DNA from 2 places in the Planifilum fimeticola genome. Region 1 is predicted to be linked to the other one. Evidence: predicted binding sites of a transcription regulator. Region 1 holds the regulator's gene; the other holds the start of a gene.
The links. Region 1 encodes Rex, which represses fermentation and respiration genes when NADH is low (regulators of the CRP and FNR family bind a similar motif). Its sites were predicted from a motif close to TTGTGAAATATTTCACAA; they were not measured.
Positions count from the first base shown of each region.

Region 2: CLV97_RS06865 (cytochrome c oxidase subunit 2A) is a predicted target of Rex. The motif match lies at 13,216-13,233, and genes of this name have one in related genera.

Region 1 is NZ_PVNE01000022.1:12,676-27,276, forward strand. Features, by position in the region: gene CLV97_RS12790 (alpha amylase N-terminal ig-like domain-containing protein) at 1-1,690, shown strand, start outside; gene CLV97_RS12795 (ABC transporter permease subunit) at 1,983-3,029, opposite strand; gene CLV97_RS12800 (ABC transporter ATP-binding protein) at 3,010-3,924, opposite strand; gene CLV97_RS12805 (GntR family transcriptional regulator) at 3,878-4,336, opposite strand; gene CLV97_RS12810 (ABC transporter permease subunit) at 4,454-5,689, opposite strand; gene CLV97_RS12815 (ABC transporter ATP-binding protein) at 5,682-6,626, opposite strand; gene groL (chaperonin GroEL) at 7,010-8,629, opposite strand; gene groES (co-chaperone GroES) at 8,681-8,968, opposite strand; gene tatC (twin-arginine translocase subunit TatC) at 9,217-9,972, opposite strand; gene CLV97_RS12835 (redox-sensing transcriptional repressor Rex) at 10,092-10,775, opposite strand; gene CLV97_RS12840 (molybdopterin-binding protein) at 10,949-11,947, opposite strand; gene CLV97_RS12845 (5-formyltetrahydrofolate cyclo-ligase) at 12,097-12,669, opposite strand; gene CLV97_RS12850 (ABC-F family ATP-binding cassette domain-containing protein) at 12,952-14,601, shown strand, end outside.
Region 2 is NZ_PVNE01000008.1:69,861-84,461, forward strand. Features, by position in the region: gene dnaK (molecular chaperone DnaK) at 1-778, opposite strand, end outside; gene grpE (nucleotide exchange factor GrpE) at 820-1,425, opposite strand; gene CLV97_RS06805 (TCP-1/cpn60 chaperonin family protein) at 1,438-2,988, opposite strand; gene hrcA (heat-inducible transcriptional repressor HrcA) at 3,084-4,109, opposite strand; gene hemW (radical SAM family heme chaperone HemW) at 4,198-5,358, opposite strand; gene lepA (translation elongation factor 4) at 5,403-7,226, opposite strand; gene CLV97_RS18930 (GNAT family N-acetyltransferase) at 8,003-8,212, opposite strand; gene CLV97_RS06835 (hypothetical protein) at 8,187-8,441, opposite strand; gene CLV97_RS06840 (Rieske (2Fe-2S) protein) at 8,674-9,207, opposite strand; gene hemQ (hydrogen peroxide-dependent heme synthase) at 9,464-10,222, opposite strand; gene CLV97_RS06850 (c-type cytochrome) at 10,371-10,736, opposite strand; gene CLV97_RS06855 (b(o/a)3-type cytochrome-c oxidase subunit 1) at 10,810-12,480, opposite strand; gene CLV97_RS06860 (cytochrome c oxidase subunit II) at 12,517-12,984, opposite strand; gene CLV97_RS06865 (cytochrome c oxidase subunit 2A) at 13,000-13,194, opposite strand; gene CLV97_RS06870 (radical SAM/SPASM domain-containing protein) at 13,445-14,601, shown strand, end outside.

The DNA.
Region 1 (14,601 bases):
CATCAGCAAATCGGGGGGCGTCCGGGAAGTGGAAGTCGGATCCTTCGTCCGGGACGGAGTCCTGTTCCGGGACGTGTGGAACGACCGGGAATACCGGGTGGAGGACGGCAAGCTGCGGATCGAGCTGCAGCCGATGGACGGAGCCATTCTGATCGCCGCGCCGGGGCAGGATCTCACTCCCCCGCCGGAGGTGGAGCGGATCCGGGCCACGGGCAAGGACGGAAGGGTCCACCTGACTTGGCAACCGGTCCGGGGCGCGGCCCGCTATGAGATCCTGCGCAGTCCGATCGACGGAGGATACGAGGTCAAGGTGGGGGAATCGAAGGGCGCCTCCTTCACCGACCGGGCGGTGAAAAACGGCCGCCGCTACTACTACCGCGTCATCGCTGTCGATGCCGCCGGCAACCGGAGCGAGTCCGGAGCCGCCGTTTCGGCGGTTCCCCATGCGCCGATCCAGTCGGCGGTCAACCGGACGCCGAAAGCGGATAATCATGTCATCGGCGTCGAAAGGGAAATCACCGCAATCGGTCAAGTGACCGTCAAAGGGGTGACCGGCCGGGACCGGCCCAGCCACCAGGTCCTGGCGGAGGTGGGCTTCAAACACAAACAGGACAGCGGATTCACATGGCAGAACGCCCAATTTGACCGCTCCGTCAAAAAGGCCGATCAGTACACGGTGACCTTCACCCCCGACCGGCCGGGAACCTGGGAGGTGGTCTTCCGCTTCTCCACCAGCCTGGGGGAAAAGTGGACAGAAACGCCCGTCGTGCGCGTCACCGCGGTTCCCTCCGACGACCGGGAAGCGCCGCCGTCCCCCGTTCTGCACCAGCCGCACCAGCAGTCCCGGCAGGTGGCGCTGAAGTGGGATCCGGTAAAGGCCGATGACCTGGCCTTCTACGAAGTGGAGCGTCAGACGGTGACCGAGGGAAGGAGGGGCGAATGGCAGCGAATCGCGAGAGTCGGCGCCGATCAGACCGCCTACACCGACACCACCGTGGAAAACGGAACCACCTACCGCTACCGGGTGCTCGCCGTGGACACCTCCTTCAACCGGAGCGAAAGCAATCCGGTCCAGGTGACGCCGAAGGAAACGCCGGTGCGGGTCACCTTCCGGGTGAAGGTGCCCGAATACACCGGAACAGACCACCCGGTCCACCTCGCCGGCACCTTTCCGCAGGCCGAGTGGAACCCCGGCGCCGAGGAGCTGAAGATGGACTATGTGGGTAACCATACGTGGGAAAAGGCGCTGGAATTGACGGAAGGAACCCGGGTCGAATACAAATACGCCCGGGGCAACTGGGACCGGGTCGAAAAGGGGGAATACGGCGAGGAACTGGACAACCGGACCCTCACCGTGAGAAACGAAGGAGACGACCGAATGCTCGTTACCGACGAAGTGAAGCGCTGGCGGGACATTCCCCTCCACGTCTACGAACCTGCGGACGGCACCCGGACCGGTCAGGCGAGCATCCTCCTCCGGGGAGACGCCTACAGGGAGGCCGAGCTGACGGTCAACGGGGAGACACGGATTCACGAGGGCGGCCCCTTTGAACGATCCATCCCCCTCTCCGTCGGTGAAAATACGATCGCCGTCCGCGTCACCCCCGCCAACCCCGACGGACGCGGCCTCGATCCCGGACAGGTCGCCGAACTGACCAGAGAAGTGCGCATCCGGGTCATCCGGGAATAGTGTTCGGAAGCGAATGCACATACACCTGAAATCCGAAAAAGCGGAAACACCCGGAGGGGTGTGTCGCTGAGCCCTTTGTCTGAGGCGTAACGAAGCGGCACACCCCCTCCGTCCACCGGGACAACACCCTTCCCTGCCAGGATTGCGATGCGGAATGCCTTCCTTCCCCTCGCCGGCGGCCATCCACATTTTCTCCCATTGGACGTCGGATCATCGGCGTGGGCGTCCGGGGATTTCCATATCGCGGTTTGTTTATGTTGGAAAATGGATCGCAAGATAGCGGAACGGACCGTCATCGGGCACCGATGACGTTGCCCTCCATCTGACGCATCAGGTATTTCGCCGCCCAGACCCCCGCCATGTAAGCCAAACCGGCGGAAAGTAGCCCGCTGATCCAATTGAAACTGAAGACATAGCCGACCAATGCCGCCGGGATCAACGGAATGAAGAAACGCCAAAAGAGGCGTGCACTCCCGAAAACAAATGCCTGACCGTTTTTCTCCAGCGGACTTTTTTCAAACAGCCGGAGGGAGAGCATCCCCAACACCAGAAAAGCGGTGAAGAGGGCGGCAACATGACCCATGTGGACTTGGCCAATGGCATAGTTGGACAGATAGAAGAAAAGATCGATATATTCAAGCCCATTCCGGATCCGCTCCCAAGCGGAATCCGAAAGGCCCATGGGCAATCCGAAAAATCGAATCGTATCGGCAAGCAACCAGTGAAGGTGGGAACAGAGAAGGACCGCTCCCAAGTTCGCCACCCAATTCCCCGTGACGACGGCAATCAAAAAACCGAGGGAAAAGAGGCTCAGCAGGTACGAAACGCAGAAGGCGAACCAGAACAGGGCCTCCGTCCAGGTATATCCCACTGGTGCAACCAGCATTATCCCCAGGACGAACAGCAGATTGACGGTCATCATCCCGATGATGGACATCGCGCCGAAGAAAAACTTGGTCACCGCAATCTCCCGCCGGCTGACCGGTGCCGCCGCCAAAAACTCCAGCGTATTGGGCGTCCGCTCCCGGGCGATCAACAGGACTCCCCACAACCCCACGGCGACGGGAGCCAATGGGAACAGCGGATTGAAGCCCATGCCCCATCCATCCGACTCGTCCACCATCAGACCCTTGATCGCTGAAGTGACCTTGAAAGACCACGGATCTGCAGAACCAAACAAGCCATACAGTCCCCTATACATCCCCATCATCGTATCTACCCAGAAGATCACTGCATCGATGATCGGGGTGTAGATGACGAACAGCAAGAGAAGAAGCAGCAGCCATCGATTCTGCCGCCATTCCTTCCACAAAAGCGCCTTATTCAGCAACCGGCCCATCCTTCTCCCCCTCCTTCTCCACCGTCCGGATGAACCACTCCTCCAGGCCGAGGCTCACCGTTTCCATATAGACCGGCCGGTGAGCCTTGACCGCCTCCAGGACCGTGTCGAACCCGTTTCCGACCGTGATCATATACACCCTCCCCTGGCTCTCCAAATGGAGGATTTCCGGCATCCTCCGAATCGCTTCCGGCAGCCCTTCCGGAAAGACCGCCTGGATTTTGCGGGCTTCCTTTCTCAATTCCTCCACCGTGCGGGTCAGCAGACACCTCCCCTTTATCATCACGGCCACGTGATCGGCGATCCGCTCCAGATCCCCCAGCTGGTGGGTGGAGATCAGCACCGTCGTCCCGTGCTCGGCCACCTCCTCCAGCACCAAACCGAGCATCTGATGCTTCACAACCGGGTCCAGTCCGCCCGTCGGCTCGTCCAGGATCAACAGGCGCGGCCGGACCGACAGGGCGATGGCCAGGGCAAGCCGCGTTTTCATCCCCTTGGAAAGGGACAGGATCCACCGGTTCCGGGGAAGCTGAAACCGCTCCAGCAGCGCCTCGCATCGCTCCCAATCCCAGTGCCGGTACAGGCGGGAGCACAACTGAAGCATCTCCTCCACGCGGAAAGACGGGTACAAAACCGGCGCGTCCGGCACGTAGCCCACCTGCTGGCGGACCTCTCCGCTTTCCTCGAAACAGTCTCTTCCCAGGATGCGGGCCGTTCCCGCCGTCGGCCGCAGGATGCCCATCAGCGTGCGGATCAGCGTCGTCTTCCCAGCCCCGTTGGGACCTACCAAGCCGAACACGGCTCCTTCCGGCACAGTCAAATCCAACCCGTCCAACGCGGTGACTCCGTCAAAGATCTTGGTCAGCCCGCGCGTCTCGATCGCCCACCGGCTCATCCGATCTCCTCCTCTCCCGGTACCACTGACGGATGATCTCCTCCGCCATCGCCAACACTTCATCCTCTTCCATCTGCAGGTAGTAGGCCTCCACCAGCACCTTCTCCAACATCTCCCTCATTCTTCCCATCTTCTCCTCCCGGTCGATGCCCCGGGTCCGAACCTCAGCGACAAAGGTTCCCCTGCCGCGGAGGGTTTCGATGATCCCCTCCCGTTCCATCTCTTGGTACGCCTTGGCGATCGTGTTGGGGTTGATGGCGATGCGACCGGCCAGATCCCGGACCGACGGAAGCTTATCCCCCGGAGCGAGAATCCCCCGTGCCACCGCCTCCTTCACTCCGTCCACCAGCTGCTGATAAATCGGCACGTCGGACCGCGGATCCACGTCAAACCACAAGAAGCTCACCTCCATTGCCCATCTTCCTTAACCGGCACTTCCGGCGAGGATGCCGGAGGAGATGCGATCTCTCGGCAAAGGTTCTCGGAGACACACCCCCTCCGGCGGTTCTGCCTGCACCGAAAGATCCCGTCAGTGATTCAACACATCTCTTCGCGTAAAGGTCAAAAAGGCGGGGATCAGCGCGAGGAGCGCCCAGCATCCCAACACGATCAATCCGGTGGTGAGGGACAGATCGGCCTTCAGATGCGCGGACAGGCCGCCCGTCCAGTTGTTCAGCAGGTTGAGGTGAGCGGTAAACAGCCAGAAAAGCTTTCCGCTCTCCACCGCTTGGAACAGGATCTCGCCGACGATGATCACGGCGAAGGCGACAGCGGTGCTGATCATCGACGACCGGAACAGGACGGAGCAGAGAAAGGCCAGTGTCGCCACCGACATCATCGCCAGGGAGAGAAGCAGGCAACCGCTCAAGATGTACACGGACATGGGCACGATCGCCGCTCGGCCATAATGGGGGATGCTCACCGTGTGCGACTGCGTCATGGGATCCGGCGAATCAACTTTTTCAAAGGTGTAAATGACGTTTACGATCTGCGGCTGATCCCAGCCGTCTATGCCGTACAAGGCGGCGTTCACCCCGAACATCAGCGCAAAGACGATGAGCGTCAGCAGAAGAGTGGCGAAAATGCTGACCAGCCATTTTCCGAACAGGATTTTCGCCCGGGAAACGGGACGGATCAGCAGGAGCCTGATCGTCCCGGCGGTGGTCTCGCCGGAAACGATATCTGCGACAAGGATCACGACCAGCAGCGGCAGGAAGACCCGGGAAGTGAAGTGGATCAAATCATCCATTTCCTGATATGCTGTCCTTTTCCAATGAGGAATGGGAGGGACGCCGTTTTCCAGATGGTACTTCAGTTCCATTAGTCGTCCCTGTCCCATCGCCTCCCCCACTTTGTTTTCACTCCGTGCCGCATCCTCCACTTCGCGTTCCGTCTGGGCGATCCGATCCTCCACGACGGATCGCCAATCATCGGATGCCAACCGCTGTTCTTCCTTAAGCCGCTGCTTCATATCGGCGATCGACTGTTTGATACTTTCGATCCGTTCCTCCGGATCTTCTCCCTCCCGGGCGGAGTCGGGACTTTTCACCTGCTCCTCCATGCTCTTCAATTCCTGTTCGGCCTGTTCGATCTGTCGCTTCAATCCCTCCGGAGAATCCCATCTCATCATGTCCAAATGTCTCTGATAGGAAAGGGCGCTCAACCCGCACACCACCAGCACCGCCAGCAGGACGGTGATCCACAGACGTCGGCGACGCATCAATTTCATCCATTCGTTGGCAATGACCCGCCCCAGCTCACGCACCGGCCTGCACCCCCTTTTTCTCCTCCTGCTCCGCTCCTCCGGTCAGCTCCATGTAAAACTCCTCCAGGGACTCCCGGGACGGCTCCACCGCATAAATGTCCACTCCGTTCAACACCAGCAGGCGGATCAGCTCCGGTACCTGACTTTCGGCAACGGCGGCGCGGACCGACCGTTCGCCGATCGTTTCGACGCGCCATCCCCTTTGCTCAAGGAGATCCTTCGCCGTTTCCGGACGGCCCACACGGATCGAAACCGCCGAATCGCCGCTTTTGAGAAGCTCGGTGACGGATTGCTCCGTCACGATCCGACCATCCTTGATGATGGCCACCCGGTCGCACATCTGCTGGATTTCGCTCAGCAGGTGGCTGGAAACGAACACGGCGACACCGGTCGAAGCGATCTTTCGCACGAGGCTGCGAAATTCGCGCATGCCGGCGGGATCGAGGCCGTTGGTCGGTTCGTCGAGAACCAGCAGGCCGGGATCGCCGATCAGCGCCTGGGCCAGACCGAGCCGTTGCCGCATGCCGAGGGAATAGGTTTTCACCTTGTCGTCGATCCGTCCTTCCAGTCCGACCAGCTCCGTGAGCTCCTCGATCCGCTGCCGCATTCTCCGCCGGTCGATCCCCGCCAAACGCGCGTAGTGAATCAGGTTTTGTCTCCCGGTCAGGTAAGAGTAGGTCTCCGGGTTTTCCACGATCGCCCCCACGTGACGAAGGGCCTCGGCGCGCTCCTTCTGAACGTCACAACCCTTGATGCGAATCCTCCCTCCGCTCGGCTTCGCCAGGCCGACAATCATGCGGATCGTCGTCGTCTTGCCCGCACCGTTCGGCCCCAAAAACCCGTACACTTCCCCTTTCCTCACCGACATGTTGAGGTTTGACACCACCAGACGGGAACCGATGACCTTGGACACGTTCTCCACCGTCAATACCGCCACAAAATGCACCTCCGAACCCCGCGATGTTTTCTGTCATGCCTCTCCGGAAATTTGCGCGTCCCCATTTGCGGTCGTTTCCGTAAAGATTTCCGGATCGGTCCTGAAGGTAACGTGGGCCCCGGCCGCACCGGTGGTGACCACCACCTGCTGCTCCGTCTCGGCCCCCCGCCGATCCTTGTGTATGGTTTGTATTATGTGTACTATTTAATATAGTACACTTAAAATATATCGGTCCCCGACGTTTCCGTCAAGCCTCTTCCGGATGAATCGCGTTTTGAAGGCGGAATCCCGCACATCCAGGTAAAACCAATGCAAAGAAAAACCCCCCGCAAAAATGCGGGGGGAAGGGTTGGAGGTGCCGATATGCCGATGGAAGGGCGGAATTACATCATGTCCATGCCGCCGCCCATGCCGGGGTTGTTGTTCTTCTCTTCCTCCGGTTTGTCGGCGACGACCGCTTCCGTGGTCAGGAACATCGCCGCAACGGAGGCCGCGTTTTGCAGGGCGGAACGGGTCACTTTCGCCGGATCGACGATACCCGCCTTGATCATGTCGACCCACTCGCCGGTGAGGGCGTTGAAGCCGATGCCCACTTCTTCCTTCTTCAGGCGCTCCACGATCACGGAGCCTTCCTGTCCGGCGTTGAAGGCGATTTGACGCACCGGCTCTTCCAGCGCGCGCTTGATGATGTTCACACCCGTCTTTTCGTCGCCGGTCGCTTCGACCGCTTCCACCGCGCGGATCACGTTGACGAGGGCGGTGCCGCCACCGGAGACGATCCCTTCTTCCACCGCAGCCCGGGTGGAGTTGAGGGCGTCTTCGATGCGGAGTTTCTTCTCCTTCAGCTCGGTTTCGGTCGCAGCGCCCACTTTGATGACCGCTACGCCGCCGGCCAGTTTCGCCAAGCGCTCTTGCAGCTTCTCCTTGTCGAATTCGGACGTGGTTTCTTCAAGCTGCTGACGGATTTGGTTGATGCGGGCTTCGATGTCTCCTTTGTCGCCGTAGCCGTCCACGATGATCGTTTCCTCTTTGCGCACGCGGACCTGACGGGCACGGCCCAAGGCATCGAGACCGGTGGTTTTGAGGTCCAGACCCAGCTCTTCGGTGATCACTTGACCGCCGGTGAGGATGGCGATGTCCTGCAACATGGCTTTGCGGCGATCGCCAAAGCCCGGAGCCTTCACGGCGACGGAGGTGAAGGTGCCCTTCAGCTTGTTGACCACCAGCGTGGCCAGGGCTTCCCCTTCCATGTCTTCGGCGATGATCAGGAGCGGTTTGCCCTGTTGCACCACTTTTTCGAGGATCGGCAGGATTTCCTGGATGTTGCTGAGCTTTTTATCGGTGATCAGGATGTAGGGTTCTTCCAGCACCGCTTCCATCTTGTCGGAATCGGTGATCATGTAGGGGGAGATGTAGCCGCGGTCGAACTGCATCCCTTCGACCACTTCCAGCTCGGTGGTGAACCCTTTGGATTCCTCAACGGTGATGACGCCGTCGTTGCCCACCTTTTCCATCGCTTCGGCGATCAATTTGCCGATTTCCTCATCGTTCGCGGAGATGGCCGCCACCTGAGCGATAGAGTCTTTGCCCTCGATCGGCTTGGCGATTTTCTTGATTTCATCGACGGCCGCGTTCACCGCCTTTTCAATTCCCTTGCGCAGCACCATCGGGTTGGCGCCGGCGGCCACGTTTTTCAAACCTTCGCGGATGATGGCCTGGGCCAACACGGTAGCGGTCGTGGTTCCGTCCCCGGCCACATCGTTGGTCTTGGTGGCCACTTCTTTTACCAGCTGGGCACCCATGTTTTCAAAGGGATCTTCCAGCTCGATTTCCTTGGCAATGGTCACGCCGTCATTGGTAATCAAGGGAGAACCGAATTTCTTTTCCAGAACTACGTTGCGGCCCTTCGGACCCAAGGTCACTTTCACGGCATCGGCCAAAGCGTCTACGCCGCGCAGCATCGAACGACGTGCTTCTTCGCTGAACTTGATGTCCTTCGCCATTTCCTCTTCCCCTTTCTTATGTAGGGTTATTGGTTAACGGATCTGCAGGCATCACTGCTCGACGATCGCCAACACGTCACTTTCACGCAGGATGAGGTATTCCTTGTCGCCTACCTTCACTTCGGTGCCTGCATATTTGGAAAAGATGACGCGATCGCCCACCTTCACTTCCAATTCGATTTTTTGTCCGTTTTCCCAACGGCCGGAACCCACGGCGATCACGCGACCTTCCTGCGGCTTTTCCTTCGCCGTATCCGGAAGGACGATTCCGCTCGCGGTCTTTTCTTCCTTCTCGATCGCTTCCAGCACGATACGGTCACCCAACGGCTTGATCGACACAGGAGACCCTCCTTTTCCAACACGAGGTAGAATTGTCTTGCATAACGATTTGTTAGCACTCATCGCCGATGAGTGCTAACACCAATTATAATAATATGCATGTGCCTCCCAATTTGCAAGCCCCGAGGTCAATTTTTTTCCGGATCGCCGATCGGCGCAGTGCATCGATAGAAAGGTGCAAGAGCATTATCTCCCGAATCCGGGGGAGATAAACTTCCGACGTAGTTTCCAAGCAGAAGGTCCTCATCTTACGATTCTTCCAACCAGGTCTTCTCCCTCGCTTCATCTTCCTTTTGGATCCGCCGGTAGAGCCAGGTGCATAGAAACAGGCTGATCTCGTACAGGAGAATGAGGGGAATGGATACCAGAATGTTGGAGACCAGGTCCGGGGGCGTGATGACGGCTGCAAGAATCACCATGCCCAGATAGGCCGCCCGGCGGCCCCTGCGGAGCAGATCCGGCCGGAGTATCCGCAGACGGGTCAAAAACAGGATCACCAAGGGCAGCTCGAAGAAAAGGCCCAACGGAAACACGATGTTGAACATGAAGCCGAAGTACCGGTATATCCCGAAGGTTTCCGTGGTGCCCAGTGCGGCCGACAGCCCCGTCATGAAGCGGATGAGGTAGGGAAAGATCACGTAGAAACCAAAAAGGAGACCCAGGCAAAACAAGATCACCGCAAAGGGAATGTACGTGAGGGTGATTCTCTGTTCGGTTTTCGTCAAGCCCGGTTTGACGAAGGCCCACAACTGGTAGAAGGCGACGGGCAGGGTGATGACCGCCGAAATGACGAAGGCGAACATCATGTAGACGCGGAGGGGCTCCGCCGGAGAGAACACGTGCATCGTCACGTTCGCCGGCATTTGCTGTTTCAGCCAATGGACGAAATCGGCGGCAAAGACAAAGCCGACCACCAGTCCGAGAACAAAGACGACGATCACCCAAATCAGCCGCCGGCGCAACTCGCCGAGGTGTTCGGTCACGGGTTGAGTCTTGTCTTCCATGGCGCAACCACCCTCATGACAATTTCACAGATGCGGCACCCGCCGGGCGGGTGCCGCCATGAAAACAGGCCGGACGATCCGGTCCCGGCCGGAAAGTGATCCCTTCCGCAGAAGGGCGTCTAACTTTTATGCGCCTCGTCCATTTCCTTCGCGGTTTCCGCTTCCGTTTCCTCATCCGGAAACTTCTTCAGGAAATAGATCAGCGTCTGCAGCTCCGTGGTCAAGTCGATGTGGTGAATCCGGACCCTGGGCGGCACGTTCAACCGCGCCGGTGTGAAGTTGAGAATCCCCCGGATGCCCGCCTCGACGATCTGCTGGGCCGTCGCCTGAGCGACGCTGGCCGGCACGGTCAAAATGGCCACTTCCACGTTGTGCAATTCCGTCACTTCTTTGAAGCGGTCCATGGACAGGACCGGAATTCCGTCCACCTCGGTGCCGATTTTCGCCGGGTCGTTGTCAAAACCGGCGACGATCTTCGTATTGTGACTGCGGTAAAAGTTGTAGCGCAGCAGGGCCGTTCCCAGGTTGCCGACGCCCACCAACACCACGTTGGTCACTTCGTCCTGTCGCAGAAAATCGCGCAGGAACTGAAGCAGGTAATTGACATTATATCCATAACCTTTCTTGCCCAACTCGCCCAGATAGGAGAAGTCGCGGCGAATGGTGGCCGGATCGATCTGCAGGGCTTCGCTGAGCTGGGCGGAGGAAACGCGCTTTTTTCCGATCGCGTGCAATTTCTCCAGATACCGATAATACAACGGCAATCGTTTGGCGGTGACTTGAGGGATTTTTTGATCTTCCATCGCATGCCTCCATGTCGACGGTCCCTTCGACCGCTTGATTTTATATTCAAGATGTCCGCCAACCTCTAGCGCTTCATCGGTTGCGTTCGGATTGTCCTTCCATCTGTTATTCTCTTCACAAATTCATCTTACAATGAAATCCCAGTTTCCGACAAGTTGAGGACCCGGGCGGTTCAGCAGGAGTGGAGCAATCCGCCGTGCCCCTGGGTGACCACGTCTTCCCGGGTGATTTTTTCCCCGGCCAGAATGCGGGGAAGGAAATGGTCGAAGGAGGTGACGGGATCGTGGAGGACGCAACCCGGCAGCCCCAAAACGGGAATCCCCCGGTAGTAGGCGATCATCAGCATCGTGCCGGGCAGAATCGGCGTACCATAGGTGATGATCTCCGCTCCCAGGGAAGCGATCGCCCCCGGGGTCCGGTCATCGGGATCGACGGACATCCCGCTGGTCACCAGGACCATGTCCACCCCCTGATCCACGAAGGCCCGGATCTGATCCCGGATCATCTCCTTGTCGTCGGTGGCGAAGGTCTGCCCCACCACCGTCGACCCGTACTTCTCCACCTTTTCCCGGACGACCGGGCCGAAGCGGTCCCGGATCCGTCCGTGATACACCTCGCTCCCGGTGGTGACGATGCCGACCCGGTGCGGGCGAAAGGGAACCACCTCCACCACCGGCCGGTCCCGGCGGACGGCGATATCCTCCACCTCCCGGATGGACGCTTCCGGAAAAACCAGGGGGATTACCCGGGTCGCCGCGACGGTCTGCCCCTTTTCCACCGGTGTGTGGGTTCGGAGCGTCGACAGCGCCACCTGCTCCACCCGGTTGATGGCCGTCACCGCCTCCACGTCGATCCGGAGCAAACCCCGCACCTGCGCGACCAGGTTCACTTTCCCCTCCTTCGGCTCTGTCCGGCCGAGATGGGGGCCGGCGGCCGCCCGGGCAATCCGTTCCGCCGCCTCGTCCTCGTGCAGCTCTCCCTCGGCCAGTTCCAACACGTATACATGCTCCTTGCCGATCCGGAGCAGCTCCTCGATATCCTCCCGGCGGATCCGATGCCCTTTGCGGAACAGGGGACCCTTGTATTTCCCCGGATCGATCACCGTCAAATCGTGCGCCAGCACCAATCCCACCGCTTCACCGACGGGCACTTCCTTCAACCGGCTTTTCATCTCCGTTCCTCCCCCCGCGTTTCTATCTTCGGATCATCCGATTTATTCCCCCAAAAATCCGCCGAAAAAACGGAAACCGCTGAAGGGGTGTGCCGCGGGGACCGGAAGCCCCGGCAGCCAAAGCCGGCGATCTTTTGGAGAGACTTCCGCTAGAATGAGAGGGTCTTGGACGGCGTGATCAACCCGTCCAACCGCTGATCGTGCTCTTCCGGGCAGACGGTCGGCACCACCTGAAAGGAATAGGCCACCCCGATCCGCTTGAATGGCCCCGGATGACGGGAGAAAAAGCGATCGTAATATCCTCCGCCGTATCCGAGCCGGTATCCCCGCTCATCGAAGGCGACGCCGGGAACCACCACCAGGTCGATCGCCCCGGGAGGAATTTTCGCCGACGCTTTTCCGGACGGTTCCGGTATGCCGTAGGATCCCGAAACCAACGGTTCCCCCCTGCGGAGCGAGAAGAAGGAGAGGGATTTGGTCGCGGGATCCGCCTTGGGGAGAACCACCCGCTTCCCCGCCGACCAGGCCTCCTCCATCGCCGGCCGGACATCCACTTCCTTCCGGAAGGGAAAGTAAAACAGGATCGTCTCCCCTTCTTTAAAGACGGGGTGACGGACCAGCCGCTCACAGACGGCCAGGGATTCCCGGCGCACCTGTTCCGGGGAGAGGGATTCCCTCAGGTCCAGCATGCGCCGGCGAAGCATGCGCTTTTGTTCCGACATGATCAATATCCGCCCTTTTGCCGAATTGCCCGTCATCTGCTAAGATTAAGGGATAGGTGACGCAAAACGGTAATATTTGGTCGAGGTGGCATCTCCTATGCTGAGGATCGGTGTGCCAACCGCTCTTCACCTTTGAACGGCAGTTTTTTATTTACAATTGTACACCATTGACCGGTGCCGAGAAAATCTCCCCTTTGAACAAACCGTGACGCCTGCTCGGCCGCCGGGATCCCTTCCGGGACCGGCGCACCGCCGAAGAAGCCATATTGGAGGAATATGCCCATGATCCTGTTGCAAGTCAACCAAGTATCCAAATCCTACGGTGCCAACCCCGTATTGGAAGAGGCCACCCTGCGGGTGGCGGAAAAGGAACGAGTCGGATTGATCGGCGTCAACGGTGCGGGGAAAACCACCTTGCTGAAAATCATCACTTCGCAAATCACACCCGATCGCGGGGAGGTGTTCATCGCCAAAAACGCCCGGATCGGTTACCTGGCCCAGGACAGCGGCCTCGATTCGGGGCGAACCGTCTGGGAAGAAGCCCTGACGGTGTTTACGTCCCTCCGGGAGATGGAAAGCCGGCTGCGCCGGATGGAACGGGAGATGGGAGACCAGGCATTGATGGCCGATGAGGAGCGGTACCAGCAGGTGCTGGAGCGCTATGCCTCCCTGCAGGAAGCCTACGAACGGGAGGGTGGGTTCCAATACGAGGCGCGCATTCGGGGAGCCCTGCACGGCCTCGGCCTCTCCGGCATCGATTGGCACCGAACCCCCGTGTCCGATCTCAGCGGCGGACAGAAAACCCGGCTGGCCCTGGCCAAGCTGCTGCTTCAGGAACCCGATCTGCTGATTCTGGACGAGCCGACCAACTATCTGGACATGGATGCCCTCGCCTGGCTGGAGCAGACCCTCGCGTCCTATCCCGGCGCTCTGCTGGTGGTCTCCCACGACCGCTATTTCCTGGACCGTTTCGTGGAAACCATTTACGAAGTCGACCGGAAGCGCGTCACCCGCTATCCGGGCAACTACACCGACTTCGTCCGGCAAAAGGCCGAATGGGTCGCCCGTCAGGAAAAAAAGTACGAGGAGCAGCAGGCGGAAATTCGCCGGATGGAGGAGTTTATTCGCCGCAACATCGCCCGGGCGTCCACCACCAAGCGGGCCCAGAGCCGGAGAAAAGCCCTGGAGCGAATGACGCTCGTGGAGCGCCCCCCCAAAGAGGGTCCCCCCGCGGCCATCCGTTTTGACGTCGCCTCCACCAGCGGAAAGGAGGTGTTGGAGGCCAAGGAGCTGACGATCGGATACGATCCGTCCTCCCCTCTGGCCTCCGGCCTCTCCTTCCGGATTGAAAGGGGGGAACGGATCGCCCTGATCGGCCCCAACGGCACCGGCAAATCCACCCTTCTGAAGACCGTCGCCGGCCTACTCCCGCCCTTGTCCGGCCGGATCCGCTTCGGAACGGGGGTGGATCTCGATTACTACGATCAGGAACAACAGGCCTTCGACCCGGAAGCGACCGTCCTGGAAGAAGTGTGGAACGACTTCCCCTCCCTGGACCGGACCGCGGTTCGCTCCGCCCTCGGCCAGTTTCTGTTCAGCGGTGACGATGTGTTCAAAAAAGTGTCCGAACTGAGCGGCGGCGAAAAGGCCCGTCTCTCCCTGTGCAAACGCATGTTGCGCCGGGCCAATCTGCTCCTGATGGATGAGCCCACCAACCACCTGGACATGCGGAGCAAGGAACGGTTGGAAAAAGCGCTCGCCGAATACCCGGGAACGCTCCTCTTCGTCTCCCACGACCGCTATTTCATCAACCAACTGGCCACCCGGGTATGGGAACTGTCGCCGGAGGGAATCCGTTCGTATTCCGGCAACTACGACGCATATCTGGAACAGAAAAAATCCCTCGAAGAACAGCAGGCTTCCCCGAAGGGG
Region 2 (14,601 bases), on a different contig from region 1:
CGGCAGAGAGGAAAGGAAGGGAGATGGTGGTGCTCAACACGCCGGACAGGTCCTTTTTCGCCTTCTCCGCCGCGTCTTTGAGCCGCTGCATCGCCATCTTGTCGCCGGTGAGGTCGATGCCGTGTTCCTTTTTGAACTCCTCCACCAGGTAATCGATGATCGCCTGGTCGAAATCGTCCCCGCCCAGCTTGTTGTTTCCGCTGGTGGCCTTCACTTCAAACAGGCCGTCCCCGAGCTCCAGAATGGACACGTCAAAGGTCCCGCCGCCCAGGTCGAACACCAGGATGGTCTGGTCGTCCGCCTTATCCAGCCCATAGGCGAGGGCTGCAGCGGTGGGCTCGTTGATGATCCGAAGCACTTCCAGTCCGGCGATCCGGCCGGCGTCTTTGGTCGCCTGCCGCTGGCTGTCGTTGAAGTAGGCGGGGACCGTAATCACCGCCTGGGTCACCTTTTCACCCAGGTATGCTTCGGCGTCCGCCTTCAGCTTCTGCAGAATCATGGCGGAAATTTCCTGGGGCGTGTAATCTTTGCCGTCGATTTTCACTTTATGGTCGCTACCCATGTGCCGCTTGATCGAAATGATCGTCTTTTCCGGGTTGGTGATGGCCTGCCGCTTGGCCGCTTCTCCGACGAGGCGCTCACCGTTTTTCGAAAAACCAACGACGGAGGGAGTGGTGCGACCCCCCTCCGCATTGGGAATGACGACGGCTTCATCCCCTTCCATGAAAGCGACACATGAGTTGGTGGTTCCCAAATCGATTCCGATCACTTTGCCCATCGAAGAATACCCCCTTTTGCCGGAGATGCTGTTTCTGTTTCTTATTTGGACACTTTCACCATCGTGGGCCGGAGGACGCGGTCCTTGAACCGGTACCCCCGCTGAAGCTCTTCCACCACTGTGCCGGGTTCGTATTTGTCACTCTCCGTCTGCATGACGGCATTGTGCAAATGGGGATCAAAGGGCTTGCCCACCGCCTCGATCGGGGACAACCCCGCATCGGACAGCACCTGCAAAAGCTGGCGGTAAACCATTTCCACGCCCTGATAGAAGGCTTCCCCGCTCGAATCCCGTCCTGCGGCCAAAGCCCGCTCCATATTGTCCAACACCGGCAGGAGCGCCTCCGCCAAGTTGGCCGCTCCGTAACGGGCCGTATCCTCCAGCTCCTTTCGAGCTCGCCGGCGGTAGTTTTCCAAATCGGCCCGCGCTCGGAGGAACATCTCGTAATGCTCCTCTGACTGCCGCTTCCACTTCTCCAGTTCTTTCTCCAGCTGCTCGTAGGGATCCTCCTGTTTTGGGGATTCCTCCGCCACGTCCCCATCAACGCTTTCCGGATTCGGCTGACGCTCCGCCTTTTCTCCCTGCGTCACAGGCCGAGAAGCTTCCACCGCCTCCTCGGATGCCAGTTCATCCTTTCCTTCGTTCACGCCGGTCACCTCCTACTCGATCAAATCGGGCAGATCTCTCATCTTCACAATGGTATGAATCCGAAGGATTGCAGCGCTTACTTCACCCGCCGCCTGAAGGGCATGATACTTGACGGGCACCGGATCGACGACGCCCATTTCGATCATGTCGGCGACATTTCCCCGGTCACAATCGATTCCGAGGGAATCGGACTGCCGCTTCAACTGGAGCGCCTTCACGGCCTCCACTTTTTCGAGGGGGTTGAAACCGGCATTCGCCACCACTTGAACCATCGGGCGGTGCAGAGCCTCGGCCACGGCGGCCACTCCAAACCGCTCCATGCCCTGGACGGAATCGCGGTATTTTTCCACTTCCCGGGCCAGGGCCAGTTCGGCGGCACCGCCTCCGGGAAGGAAACCGCCGCGGACGGCAGCCTGTACGGCGGAGGCGGCATCCTTGCAGATGCGCTCCCGCTCGCCAACCACTTCCTCGGTGGAAGCGCCCACCAGGATGGTGGCAAAGGGTTTGCCCCGGCCGCCGCTCACCCGAATCCGCTGATAGGGCTCGTGGTCCTCCACTTCATCGCAGTGGCCGATCACCGTCTCCAATTCCTCCGGCATTTTCCGCAGAGCGGAACGCTTGATGATCCGAGCGCCGGTGTGATCCGCCACTTTGGCGAGATCGTGATGGGAAACCCGTTGAACCACCATCACCCCGGCATCGGTCAACATCTCTTCGGCCACCGGGTCGACGCCGCGATCGACGACAATCAGTCCGATGTCCATCTGAATCAACTTTTCAATCACTTGAAGGAATTCATCCTTCAACTCCATCTGCCGCGCAAAGCCGGCCTCCGTGGCGAGGGCTTCCTCGTCCACCGGTTCCGGCTCCAGGGCGTCCCCCACGACAAGCACGCGGACATCATGTTTGTATGCCGGCATTTGCAGGTTCATCCGCCCCTTGTTGATCAGAATCCCCGCGAACACTTCACTTTCGGCCCGCGGGTGGGCAACCACGCAATCGCAGAGTTTGAAGTTCTTCTCCATCAGCTTTTCCCGGCCGACCATCTGAGCCGCTTCGATGACCAATTCCGAGATGTCCTCGTTTTCCCTGCCGGCGGTGAAAGCGATCCGTTGGAGCCATTCGTCATCCAGCTCCCAGATGGGACGGGCGATCTCCTGCATCTTCTGCAGGGCGAAACGGACGCCCTTTCCGATGCCGGCGATCACTTTTGCCACCGGCACACCCCGGAAAACCTGTTTGGCCCCTTCTTCCACCAACGCGGCCGCAAGCAGGGTGGCCGTCGTCGTCCCGTCCCCCATCTCTTCCTGCTGGGCTCTGGCCACGTTGACCAGCATGCGGGCGGCAGGATGCTTCACTTCCATGCGGTCCAGAATGGTGACGCCGTCGTTGGTGACGATCACTTCCCCCCGGTTGTCCACCAGCATGGTGTCAAGTCCCTTGGGGCCCAACGTTCCCTCCACCGCGGAGGCGATGGCCCGAACAGCACTGGTGTTGGTCTGGAGGGCGCTCAATCGGGAATCTCCCTTGTCGGGTCCGGCAAATTCCTTCTGACTCTCCATGGATGCGGCTCCTCTCTTTTGTTACATAGGGATAGGGGGCTCCTTCGAACCCCCGATCCAGTATCCATTCACTCCCCACCAATGCCGGATCGGGCCTACCCGAACAACCGGCGCAGATGGTCGGAGAAGTCTATGGCCAGCACTTCAAGAAGACTGATCACCTTTTTGTAGTTCATCCGGGTAGGTCCCAATACGCTGATGGTTCCGACGGACCGTCCGTTGACCGTGTAAGATGCTGAGATGATGCTGCAATTGTCGACCGCTTCACAGCGGTTCTCCTTTCCGATCCGAACCTGGACCCCGCTGTCCGTCGTTCCGAACAGCTGGAGAACCACGTCGGTCTGGTCAAAGAGATCGAACAACCGCTTCACTTTCTCCACATCGCGGAATTCCGGCTGATTGAGAATGTTGGTCGTTCCGCTGAAATAGATGCGTTCCTCCTGTTCCCTCCGGAGCATCTCGTCGATCATGGTCATGAGGTATTCGTACTGGTCCACATAACGCGCCAGCTCATCCTGCAATTCCTGTTGAACCGTCTGCTTCAGCCGATGGAGAGGGAGTCCCTTCAACCGGTGGTTCAGCAGATTGACCAGTTTCTCGATCGAAGAGAGGGAAATCTTTTCCGGAACGGTAAACCTCCTCTTTTCCACATGGCCCGCATCGGTCACAATGACGACGACCGCATTGTTTTCCGACAACGGCACCACTTGCAAATGGCGCAGCTTATCCTCGTAGACCATGGGTCCGAGAATGACTGTGGTATATTTGGTCAGCTTGGATAGAATTGAAGCCGTCTCCTGAAATACCTGCTCCAATTCGTCCATCTGGATGGTGAAAAGGCGCTTGAGCATCCGAATGTCCGACGTCCGCGGTCGGAGCGGCGGAAGGAGATGATCCACATAATAACGGTAGCCTTTGTGGGAAGGAATACGGCCGGCAGATGTGTGCGGCTGCTCCAGATAACCCATCTCCTCCAGGTCGGCCATCTCGTTGCGGATCGTGGCGGCGCTGAACCCCACCCCTTTCCGCTTCGAGACCGTCCTGGAACCGACCGGTTCCGCGGTCAGGATGTAGTCATCCACCACGGCCTGGAGGATCTTTTTCTGCCGCTCGGTCAACATCTGCCCCACCTCCTTGTTAGCACTCCAAGCCTTCGAGTGCTAAAAATACACAATTTAAAAGTACCAGAAGGAAAAGGCGATGTCAATCTTATCCGCCGGCTTGTTCCGCCTCTCCCACGAAGGCGGCGAACACCTCGTTTCCGAAGAGCAGCCCCTGCTCGGTGAGGGCCAGACGCCCATCCCTCTCCGCAAGGAGCCCTCTTTCGAACAGGCGCGCCAGCACCCCGCCGAAGACCTCCTCCACCCTCCGTCCAAACCGCCTGAAAAAGCGGGAAGGATCCACCCCCTGAAGCAGCCGGAGTCCGAGAATCATCTCGTTCTCCATCGCCTCCGCCTCCGGCACCGGGTTCCGTTCGGCCACCGGAAGGCGCCCGTCCCGACAGAGCCGGATGTACTCGCGGATGCCGCGCACATTGGCGTGACGCCAACCGCCCACATAGCCGTGGGCTCCCGCCCCCAGCCCGTAATATTCCTCGTTCAGCCAGTAAGTGCGGTTGTGGCGGCTTTCCCGGCCGGGGAGGGCGAAATTGCTGATTTCGTAGTGGACAAACCCCGCTTCGGCCAGGCGGCGCCGCGTCAACTGGTACATGGCCAGTTCTTCGTCTTCGGAGGGGAGGGGCAGCCGGCCCCGCTCGTACAGAACGTGAAAAAGCGTGTTTTCTTCCACCTTGAGGCTGTAGACGGACAAATGATCCGGCTTCAGGGAGAGGGCCTGCTCCAGGGAGCTTTCCATGTCCTCCACCCGCTGGTCCGGCAGCCCGAAGATCAGGTCGAAGGAGAGGTTGTCAAACCCGGCGTCTCTGGCCTGTTCCACGCTGCGAAGCACATCTTCCACCGTGTGGATCCGTCCGATCCGCACAAGCAGGTCCGGCCGGAAGGTCTGCACGCCGAGGCTGAGCCGGTTCACCCCGCCCTCCCGCATGACGCGCAACAGCTCGGGCCCCGTCGTGCCGGGATTGGCTTCCGCCGTGAACTCCAGATCACCGGACCACTCCGGAAAGAAACGCCGGACTGCCGAGAGCAGCCGCTCCATCTGGGCCGGTGTCAGCACCGTCGGGGTTCCCCCGCCAAAGAAGACGGACCGGATGGGGCCGGGCGGAACGTCCCGCACCCACATCTCCATCTCCTTTTCCAGTGCCGACAGGTATTCGTCCACCGGCTGCCCCTTCACCACGTAGGCGGTGAAATCGCAGTAATGGCATTTGTTGGTGCAAAAGGGGATGTGAATATAGACCGCTTCGGGGGGCATCCGTCCCCCTCCTTCCCTCACCCTTTCAACCGCCGGGCAATGCCTCACTTCTTGCCGGAATCGTCCACCTTCAGCACCGCCATGAAGGCTTCCTGGGGCACCTCCACATTTCCGACGGCCTTCATCCGCTTCTTCCCTTCCTTCTGTTTCTCCAACAGCTTCCGCTTCCGGCTGACATCCCCGCCGTAACACTTGGCCAGAACGTTTTTCCGCATCGCCCGGATCGTCTCCCGAGCGATCACCTTGTTGCCGATGGCCGCCTGAACGGGCACCTCGAACATTTGACGGGGAATCAGCTCCTTCAGTCGCTCCACCAGCTGGCGCCCCCGGTGATACGCCTTGTCCCGGTGAACGATGAAAGAGAGGGCGTCCACCGGCTCCCCGTTCAGCAGGATATCCATCTTGACCAATTGGGAGGGCTTGTATCCGATCAGCTCGTAATCGAGGGAAGCGTAACCGCGCGTTCCGGATTTGAGCTGGTCGAAGAAATCGTAGACGATCTCCGACAGGGGCAGCTCGTAAACGAGATTGACGCGGTTTGCGTCCATATACTGCATGTCGATATACTCTCCCCGCTTGAACTGGCACAGCTCCATCACGGCTCCCACGTAATCATTCGGCACCATGATGGAAGCCCGGACATACGGCTCCTCGATGTGATCGATCTTCTGCTGGGGAGGCATGTGGGTGGGATTGTCGATCTCCTTCACCTCCCCGTTCGTCAGGTACACCTTGTAGACCACGCTGGGAGCGGTGGTGATCAGCGGGATGTTGAATTCCCGCTCGATCCTCTCCTGGATGATCTCCATGTGCAACAGGCCCAAAAACCCGCAACGAAAACCGAATCCCAAGGCGGTGGAAGTTTCCGGTTCATAGCGGAGGGAGGCATCATTCAGCTCCAGCTTTTCCAGGGCTTCCTTCAGATCGTCGTAATCCGACGAGTCCACCGGATACATTCCGCAGTACACCATGGGATTCACCCGCCGGTAACCCGGCAGGGGCTCCTCGGCGGGCCGCAGGGCGTCGGTGATCGTGTCCCCCACCCGGGTATCCTTCACGTTTTTGATCCCGGCCACGACGAACCCCACCTCTCCGGCGGACAAGGCATCCATCGCGACGGGACGGGGGGTGAAGGACCCCACCTCCGTCACTTCGAAGGTTTTCCCGGTGGACATCATCTGGATCTTCATCCCTTTTTTGATCGAGCCGTCCACCACCCGGATATAGGTGATCACACCCCGGTAGGAATCGTAGACCGAATCAAAAATGAGCGCCCTCAGCGGCGCATCGGGATCGCCTTCGGGAGGTGGCACGTCGCTTACGACTCGCTCCAAAATCTCCTCCACGCCGATGCCCTCTTTGGCCGACGCCAGCACCGCATCGCCGGCGTCCAGCCCGATCACCTCCTCGATCTCCCGCTTCACCCGATCCGGATCGGCGCTGGGAAGATCGATCTTGTTGATCACCGGGATGATTTCCAGGTTGTTCTCCAGCGCGAGATAAACGTTGGCCAAGGTCTGGGCCTCCACCCCCTGGGCGGCGTCCACCACCAGGAGGGCGCCCTCGCATGCGGCCAAGCTGCGGGAGACTTCGTAGGAGAAATCCACGTGGCCGGGAGTGTCAATCAAGTTCAGGACATATTCCTTCCCGTCCTTCGCCCGGTATTTGAGCCGGACCGACTGCAGCTTGATGGTGATGCCCCGCTCCCGTTCCAAATCCATTTGGTCGAGGAACTGGTCCATCCGCTCCCTTTCCGACAGGGCCCCGGTATGTTCCAGAATCCGGTCGGCCAAGGTGGATTTGCCGTGGTCGATATGTGCGATAATGGAAAAATTGCGAATCGATTGCTGCCGTTTCCGAACATCCATTTCCTTCCCTGGTTCAAAAAATCCGCTCGAGTCGTGCATTCAAGCAGACCGGCCTTCCGACCAGGCATTCGCCTCCTTTCGGCTGTTGGGTTTTCCCCCTGCGGACAGGACGGGTGACCTCGGCTCGAAACTCCCGCCCGGCCGGGAGATCGGCAGAACTCCGACGGGAAACGTCATCCTCGGGCGGCCGGCGCCTGCGGGTTTTACCGTCTGTTTCGCGATCGAAGGGGGTTCGGATTGCGTCATCCTTCTCCCCGTCCGCTCACATCCCGTCGTGTGCGGCCCTTCGGTTCCCGGGGCGGGCCTCGAGGAAGACCCCGATTCCCGGTGCTGTTCCCCCTCGGGTTTCCGGTCGAAAAAACGGAATCCGGGAGCGGTTCTCCCGCGCCCAGGTTTTCCCCCGCCGGGTCCTGCTTGATGCGTATCCTTTAAGGGGGTGCCGCGTACTAGGCGAAGACTTCTTTTCTACTTTCCGGGGGATGCGCCTCCGACTGTCATCGATCCGTTCCCCGTGCCCGATTTTGCAAAGACCGCCATCGCGGTTCCAACGCGGTGCTGCTGTTTATATCATACCTGATTCGCCGACCGTGGCACATATATTATTATAGCTGTTTCAAACCGCCTGCACACGGACAAATCGACGATGGGCCGATGAAATCACGTTAAATCAGTATATCGGATTCGGCGGCGCCCTTCAATTGAATGCAGGGGCAACCCGTGGGGGGAATCTGTGACAAATGTTCAAACACCCTTCGCGCAGGAAGCATCCTCCGCCGCTATTTTCGCCCGACCCTTTTCGAAAACCGGAATCCGGTGACTTCGTACCCCGCCTGCGTGTAAAACCGATGCGCATCATGGCGCTCGGGCCGGTTGCCGCTGGTCAGATAAATGAGAGCGGCGCCCTCTTGCTCAGCCCACTTTTCCGCTTGCCCCAAAAGCGCTCTTCCGATCCCCCTTCCCCTATCCGGGATCGGTGACCAACGCAGCGATTTGAATGGCTATTTGGTCGCTTTCGTAAAGGATCACCTTGCGCGCCCCGACCAACCCGACGACTCTCCCCTGATACTCGGCAACCCAGGTGCGATACATGGGATCGGAGCAGATTCGCTCCATCCGGCCGGTCATGGACTCGGCGGAAGTCGAATAGCCCAAATGCGCCATCAGTTCGGCCGCCGCCTCGATATCCTTCATGGTGAATTCCCGGACCACCAACATGCTCCTTCACCCGCCTTTGCGGGATGCGCTATGCATCCCTGAAAACGTTTTACGATTCAAACACGCCGTTTTCCTGTCTTGTGCCCCGTCCGGTTCCCTCCGCAGCTTCCGTCGCGTCCCTCGGGCGAAATGAAGGGGGACCGCAGGGAGCCTTCACCGTCGCCTCCGAGCGGTCCCCCCTACAACACCCGGGAAGGCTTCACATCACCGCCAAAAGGGCTCCAAGCACCGACTACCCCCTTGTTCGCGGCACGATTTTGCCCAGGTAAAGCCTTCCCTTTTCCACCTTCGTCTCGTACCTGTCCAAGGGAGCCGCAGGCGGTGTGCCGGGGATGTTCACCCCGTTCTCGTCATACCGGCCGCCGTGGCACGGACAGAAAAACTCGCTTTTGAAACGGGGGTTCCCCTCCCACTTCACGGTGCAATTCAAGTGCTTGCAGACCGGCGAGAGGGCGAGGATGTCGCCGGAGGCGCTCCTCCGAACCCAGGCGGTCCTTTCAAATCCCTTTTCGGGATGGTACCATCCGTCCTTCCTTTTGACGAAAAACCGGACAAACTTATAGGTTTCACTGAATTGGTCGACGGGGCCGACATCGACAAAGGACGCTCTCTCCTCCTCCCGCTTCAGAAAGGGGTCGGCGGAAAAACGGACCATCGGATACAAAGCGGTTGATGCGAGAAACGCCCCCGTTCCCCCCAGGGTGTAAGTGAGAAACCGGCGGCGGGAAATCCCTTCGCTTCGACGCCCCTTCTCTTTGTCACCCACGAATCCCACCTCCCCTTGAATTGCGCACCGGGTCGTGAGAATATCCGAGGCTCCAGCAACCGCTAGACCACCGCAAGACAAAATCGCTCGCCTTCCATCCGGAGCAAGCAATCCCCTCCTTTTCGATCCGGTTTCGCCTCTGATCCAATTGATTCCCGAATCGATTTAGGAAATGTTTACAATAAATGAAACTTTTGAGCCGAAACCGAAAAAAGGAGCCCGGCGAAAAAATCGCCGGGCTCCAATGCCGACTCTTTTACCCGCTGATTTGTTCCTTCAGCAGGGAAACCAGCTTCTCTTCGGTCAAACGGGCACCGGTGTAGAAGGGGCCGAACTCCCCGAACCGGGCGCTGACTTCATCAAATCGCATTTCCGTAACAATCTTTTTAAAGGTAAGGGGATCGTCGGCGAAGAGGGAAACTCCCCACTCCCAATCGTCCAGGCCGATGGAACCGGTGATGATCTGGCGAACCCTTCCCGCATAGGAACGGCCGATCATCCCGTGGCTTTTCATCATTTTCCGCCGTTCCTCCATCGGGAGCATGTACCAGTTGTCGCTCAGGTGCCGGCGCTTGTCCATGGGATAGAAGCAGACGTATTTCGCTTTCGGCATGCTCGGCTGCAGCCGCTCCCGGAAAGCGGGATCGCTCAAGGGATCGGTCCCCGGGGGAACGGTGTACGCACTGAGTTCGACGACCGAAATGAAGGAAGTGGGAGCGGACGTCACATCGGCAAAGGCCGTTTTGTCAAATCGCCACTTCACCTCGTTCAACTCGTCGAGGGTGGGGCGGAAATGGATGAACAGCAGATCCGCCTTATGGCCGAAAACGGCATACTGTCCGAAGCTGCCGCCGCCTTTTTCCTCCACGGACGCAAATTCCCGGAGGACTTCCAACAGCTCCCGGGTCACTTCTTCCCTTTTCTCGGGGGAAAGCGATTTCCACCGGTTCCAGTCGATTTTGCGAAAATCGTGATAGGCATACCATCCCTCGTAGGTTTTCACCGCTTCGCTCATGGTCTCACATCCTCTGAACGGCGTTATCAACCGGAGAGGGGTTGCGCCGCCACCTCCGGCACAACCCCGTCCCTCAACCATTTTACCAGTTTTCCCGAAGGGTTTGAAGAAAAACGGTTCCTCATCCCTCCGTCAAGCAGACAGCAACTTACTGATCGGCCAACCAGGCGGCCAGGTTCTTGGCGTCCTCCCCGCTGACCAATCCGGCGGGCATTTGTCCTCTTCCGTTTTCGAGCACTTCAAGGATTTGCTTTTCGTCCAGATTGTTCCCCTTCAGTGCCGGGCCAACGCCCCCCTCCAGATTTTGTCCGTGACACCCGACACAGGACTGCTGGTAAGCGGCCTTCGCTTTCTCTTCATCATAGGCCACATTTTCCGCAGCTTTATCCTGCGAATCGTTTCCGGAATCCGCCGGCTCCTCCGCAGGCTGTTGGGACCCGGAATCCGTTGTTCCGGGATCGGTCGACTGGGAACCGCACCCCACCATGAAGAACAGTGCCAAACATCCGAGCATTACCGCTGCCTTTTGCATAATCCTCCGATTCCTCAATTCAATCCCTCCAGTTTGTTTTTACGGACAGACCGAATCAATAGGGTTGGAACGGCGGCGATCCGGGAGGCGAATACTGGATCATGTGGGCGATGGGAATGGTGTAGGCGACCAGGATCAAGCAGATCGCCACCGTCACCCACAGGGGCCAGCGTTCCAATATCGCCGGTGTGGAGGCCGCCTCTTCCGCCACCTCGCCGATGGGGTAGTCCACACCCTCCTCGGTGCGGGGTGCGAAGAAAGCCAGACGGATTACGATCCACACCATAAGCATAGCAGAGATGAACAGGAATACGCCACCGATCGCCATCACTTGTTGATAGGTGAGCCAGCCGAGGGCGATCGGATCATCTCCGTAGGTGGTAAAGGCGGTACGGCGCGGGCTGCCCAAAAGGCCGACCGCGTGCATCGCACCGGACATGAGTACCATCCCGAGAGCCCAAAGCCCCGTTTGGACCAGTCCCAGCTTGTTGAGTCCGGCGGTCAGCTTGCGGCCCGTCAACGCGGGGATCAGCCAGTAACTGACTCCGAAGAAGGTCAGGATCACAACCGTTCCGACCGTCAGGTGGAAGTGGCCCGTCACCCACAGGGTGTTGTGAACTACCTGGTTGAGCTGGTAACTGGTGTTGACGATTCCTCCCGCTCCGCCGGGAATGAAGGTCAGCATCCCGACCAGGGGAGCGACGAAACGAACGTCCTTCCAGGGAAGCATGCGGATCCATCCGAAGATCCCTTTGGCGCCGCGGGCCCGTCCGGCGCTTTCAAAGGTGGCCAGGACGGCAAAGGCGGTCATCAGCGACGGAATCGCCACCGAGAAGGTCAGCGCCACCTGGAGAAACTTCCATCCCGACGCGACTCCCGGCTCCATCAATTGATGGTGGAAACCGACGGGCGTCGACAGGAGAAGGAACATGATGAAGGCCAGTCTGGCTAAACCATCGCTGAAGATCTTTCCGCCGATGATCTTGGGTATGCATACGTACCACACAATATAGGCCGGCATCAGCCAGAAGTAGACCAAGGGGTGGCCGAAATACCAGAACAGCGTGCGGCTCAGCGCCACATTGATCGTATCAACCCATCCGAAGGACCAGGGGATGAGTTGCAACAGCACCTCCGCAGCCACACCGATGGTGCAGATGAGCCACAGGCCCATGGTCGCCACCGCCATAAACGCAAACAGCGGCGACAGTTTTCCCTGATGCTCCTTCTTCCACCAGCGATATTGGGCAAAAACGGCCCAGGCACCGAGCCAGCTGCCCACCACCACCAGGGCGAGGCCGATGTAGAAGAAGGGAGACGCTTTCATCGGTGCGTAAAAGGTGTACAAAACGGTGGCCTTGTTGGCGATGATGAGAAAAGCCGCGATGGCGGTACCCACCGTCATCAGCCAAAAGCCGATCCATCCCAGACGGCGGCTGAAATCCGTCAGCGTCCCGCCGCAGGTGCGGACAAGACCCGAATATAGGAAACCGACGATGAAAAAGGTGGTAAACACCAAGGCCATCAAGACGCCGTGGGCGGTCAACAGCTGGTAATAATTCACCGGCCCCAGATCGATGACGCCGCCCCGGACCAATCCCTGAAGCAACCCGGCGATGGCGCCGAGAAAGATGGCGGTGAAGGCGACGGCCATATGCGCGAGAATCAATCGGGAATCCTTCGGTTGAAATCGAAATGCCGCCGCTCCCGGTTGTGCCCTTTCCATAGAAAACGCACTCCTTTTTTCAGAGTTGGATCTCCATCATTTGACGACAATCTTGCCTGCCATCACCTGATGGCCCGTGCCGCAGTACTCGTTGCAGACGATGAGATATTCCCCGGGATGATTGAAGGTGTAAGTGGCCCGGTTGATATGTCCCGGGATCACCATCATGTTGACGTTGGTTCCCGCGATTTCAAAACCGTGTACCACGTCGGGAGAGGTGATTTGGAAATGAACGGTGGATCCCGCCGGAATCTCCATTTTTCCAGGCTGGAAGGTGAACATCCGGCCCACCATGACGGCCTTGTACTCCTTCGGACCCACCTGCGTCAGGGAGGGCTTGTTAAAGGGCGCCTCCTGGGTGACCGTTTTGGGATCCACCGTGACCAAGCTGCCCGGCGGATGGGCGTCCGTGGCAAAGGCCTGCACACCGACGATCGAAAGGAACAAAACCAGGGTGGCTCCGCCGATGATCAGCCAGATCCGTTCGTATCGGTGAAGGTGCATCCTTCATCCTCCTTCTCAATTTCGACTCAGGAAAAGGAAAAAGATCGAAAACCACGTCACCGCAATAAATCCACCGATGAACAAAACACCGGTCAGCGTGCCTTTCAGGGAGGGGTTCTCTTCGTTCGGGGAGCCTTTGCGATCCGGTTCCCGTCGATCAACCTGCGCTTCCATCGCTTTCCACCTCCAGTGAGATTCTGTTTTAAACATACCACCGGCTTTTTCCTGAAAGTGTGATCTTTTTCACAACTAGATCCGCTTTCACCGAAACTTCATATTTTGGACATCTCCGGTCCCAAATTCCCGCCTTATAAGGAGTTTCACATCTAATTGACAATCCGTCTTCCCCTCATCAAAGCCCCCTTCAAAGCAAATCGTGACATTTATCACACCTTTCGCCTCAAATCACGGTTAAGATCAATATTAAGTCGCAACGAATCATGATTCGGAGGGATAGAACATGTTGGCCGTTTCCCATCTGTTGACGGATGTTGCTTCCTACGGTGACGCTCTTCGCTATACCCGCCGCTCCGTCGGACACCGCTCGGGCACGCACCGGGGAGCGGGACCCGTGGTCGTCTGGAATGTCACCCGCACCTGCAACCTCCGCTGCATGCATTGTTACTCGCAGTCGGAAAACCGGAAATACGCCGGGGAACTCTCCACGGAGGAGGCGATCCGGGTCATCGACGATCTCGCACAAGCCCGCGTACCGGTCATCCTGTTTTCGGGAGGCGAACCCTTCGCCCGACCCGACCTTTTGGATCTGGCCCGTTACGCCGTTTCCAAGGGAATCCGGGTCACGCTTTCCACCAACGGTACCCTGATCACCGAAGAGGCGGCCCGCCAGATCCGCGAAATCGGGGTCGGCTACGTGGGAATCAGCCTCGACGGCGTGGGCGAGATTCACGATCGGTTCCGCGGCAAAAAGGGAGCCTTTGACGGGGCCCTGCGGGGCATCCGGAATTGCCTGCGTCAAGGGCAAAAAGTGGGTTTGCGCTTCACGATCAACCGGCATAACGCGGACCAGGTTCCCGCCATCTTTGATCTGATGGAAAAGGAAGGGATTCAACGGGCCTGTTTTTATCACCTCGTCTATTCGGGCCGCGCCAGCGTCCAATATGACATATCCCACGAGGAAACCCGCAGGATCCTGGATTTCATCTTCGACAAGGCGGAGGATTTCGCCCGGAGGGGAATCGTCAAGGAGATTCTCACCGTGGACAACCACACCAACGCGCCCTATCTCTACCTTCGGGTCAAACGGCAAAATCCCGAAAAGGCGGAGATCATCCTCGAAAAACTGCGCAACAACGGCGGAAACCGCTCGGGAATCGCCATCGCCAACATCGATCCGCTGGGCAACGTGCATCCCGACCAGTTCACGCCCACGATCGCCCTGGGCAATGTGCGCGAACGGCCGTTTTCCGAAATATGGAGCGATGAAAGCCATCCCGTCCTCGCCGCCCTGCGGGACCGCAAACCCCGCTTAAAAGGGCGCTGCGCCAAGTGCCGCTTCCTGGACATTTGCAACGGCAATTTCCGGGCACGCGCCCTGGCCGTCCACCACGACCTGTGGGCGGAAGATCCCGCCTGCTACCTGACCGACGAAGAAAT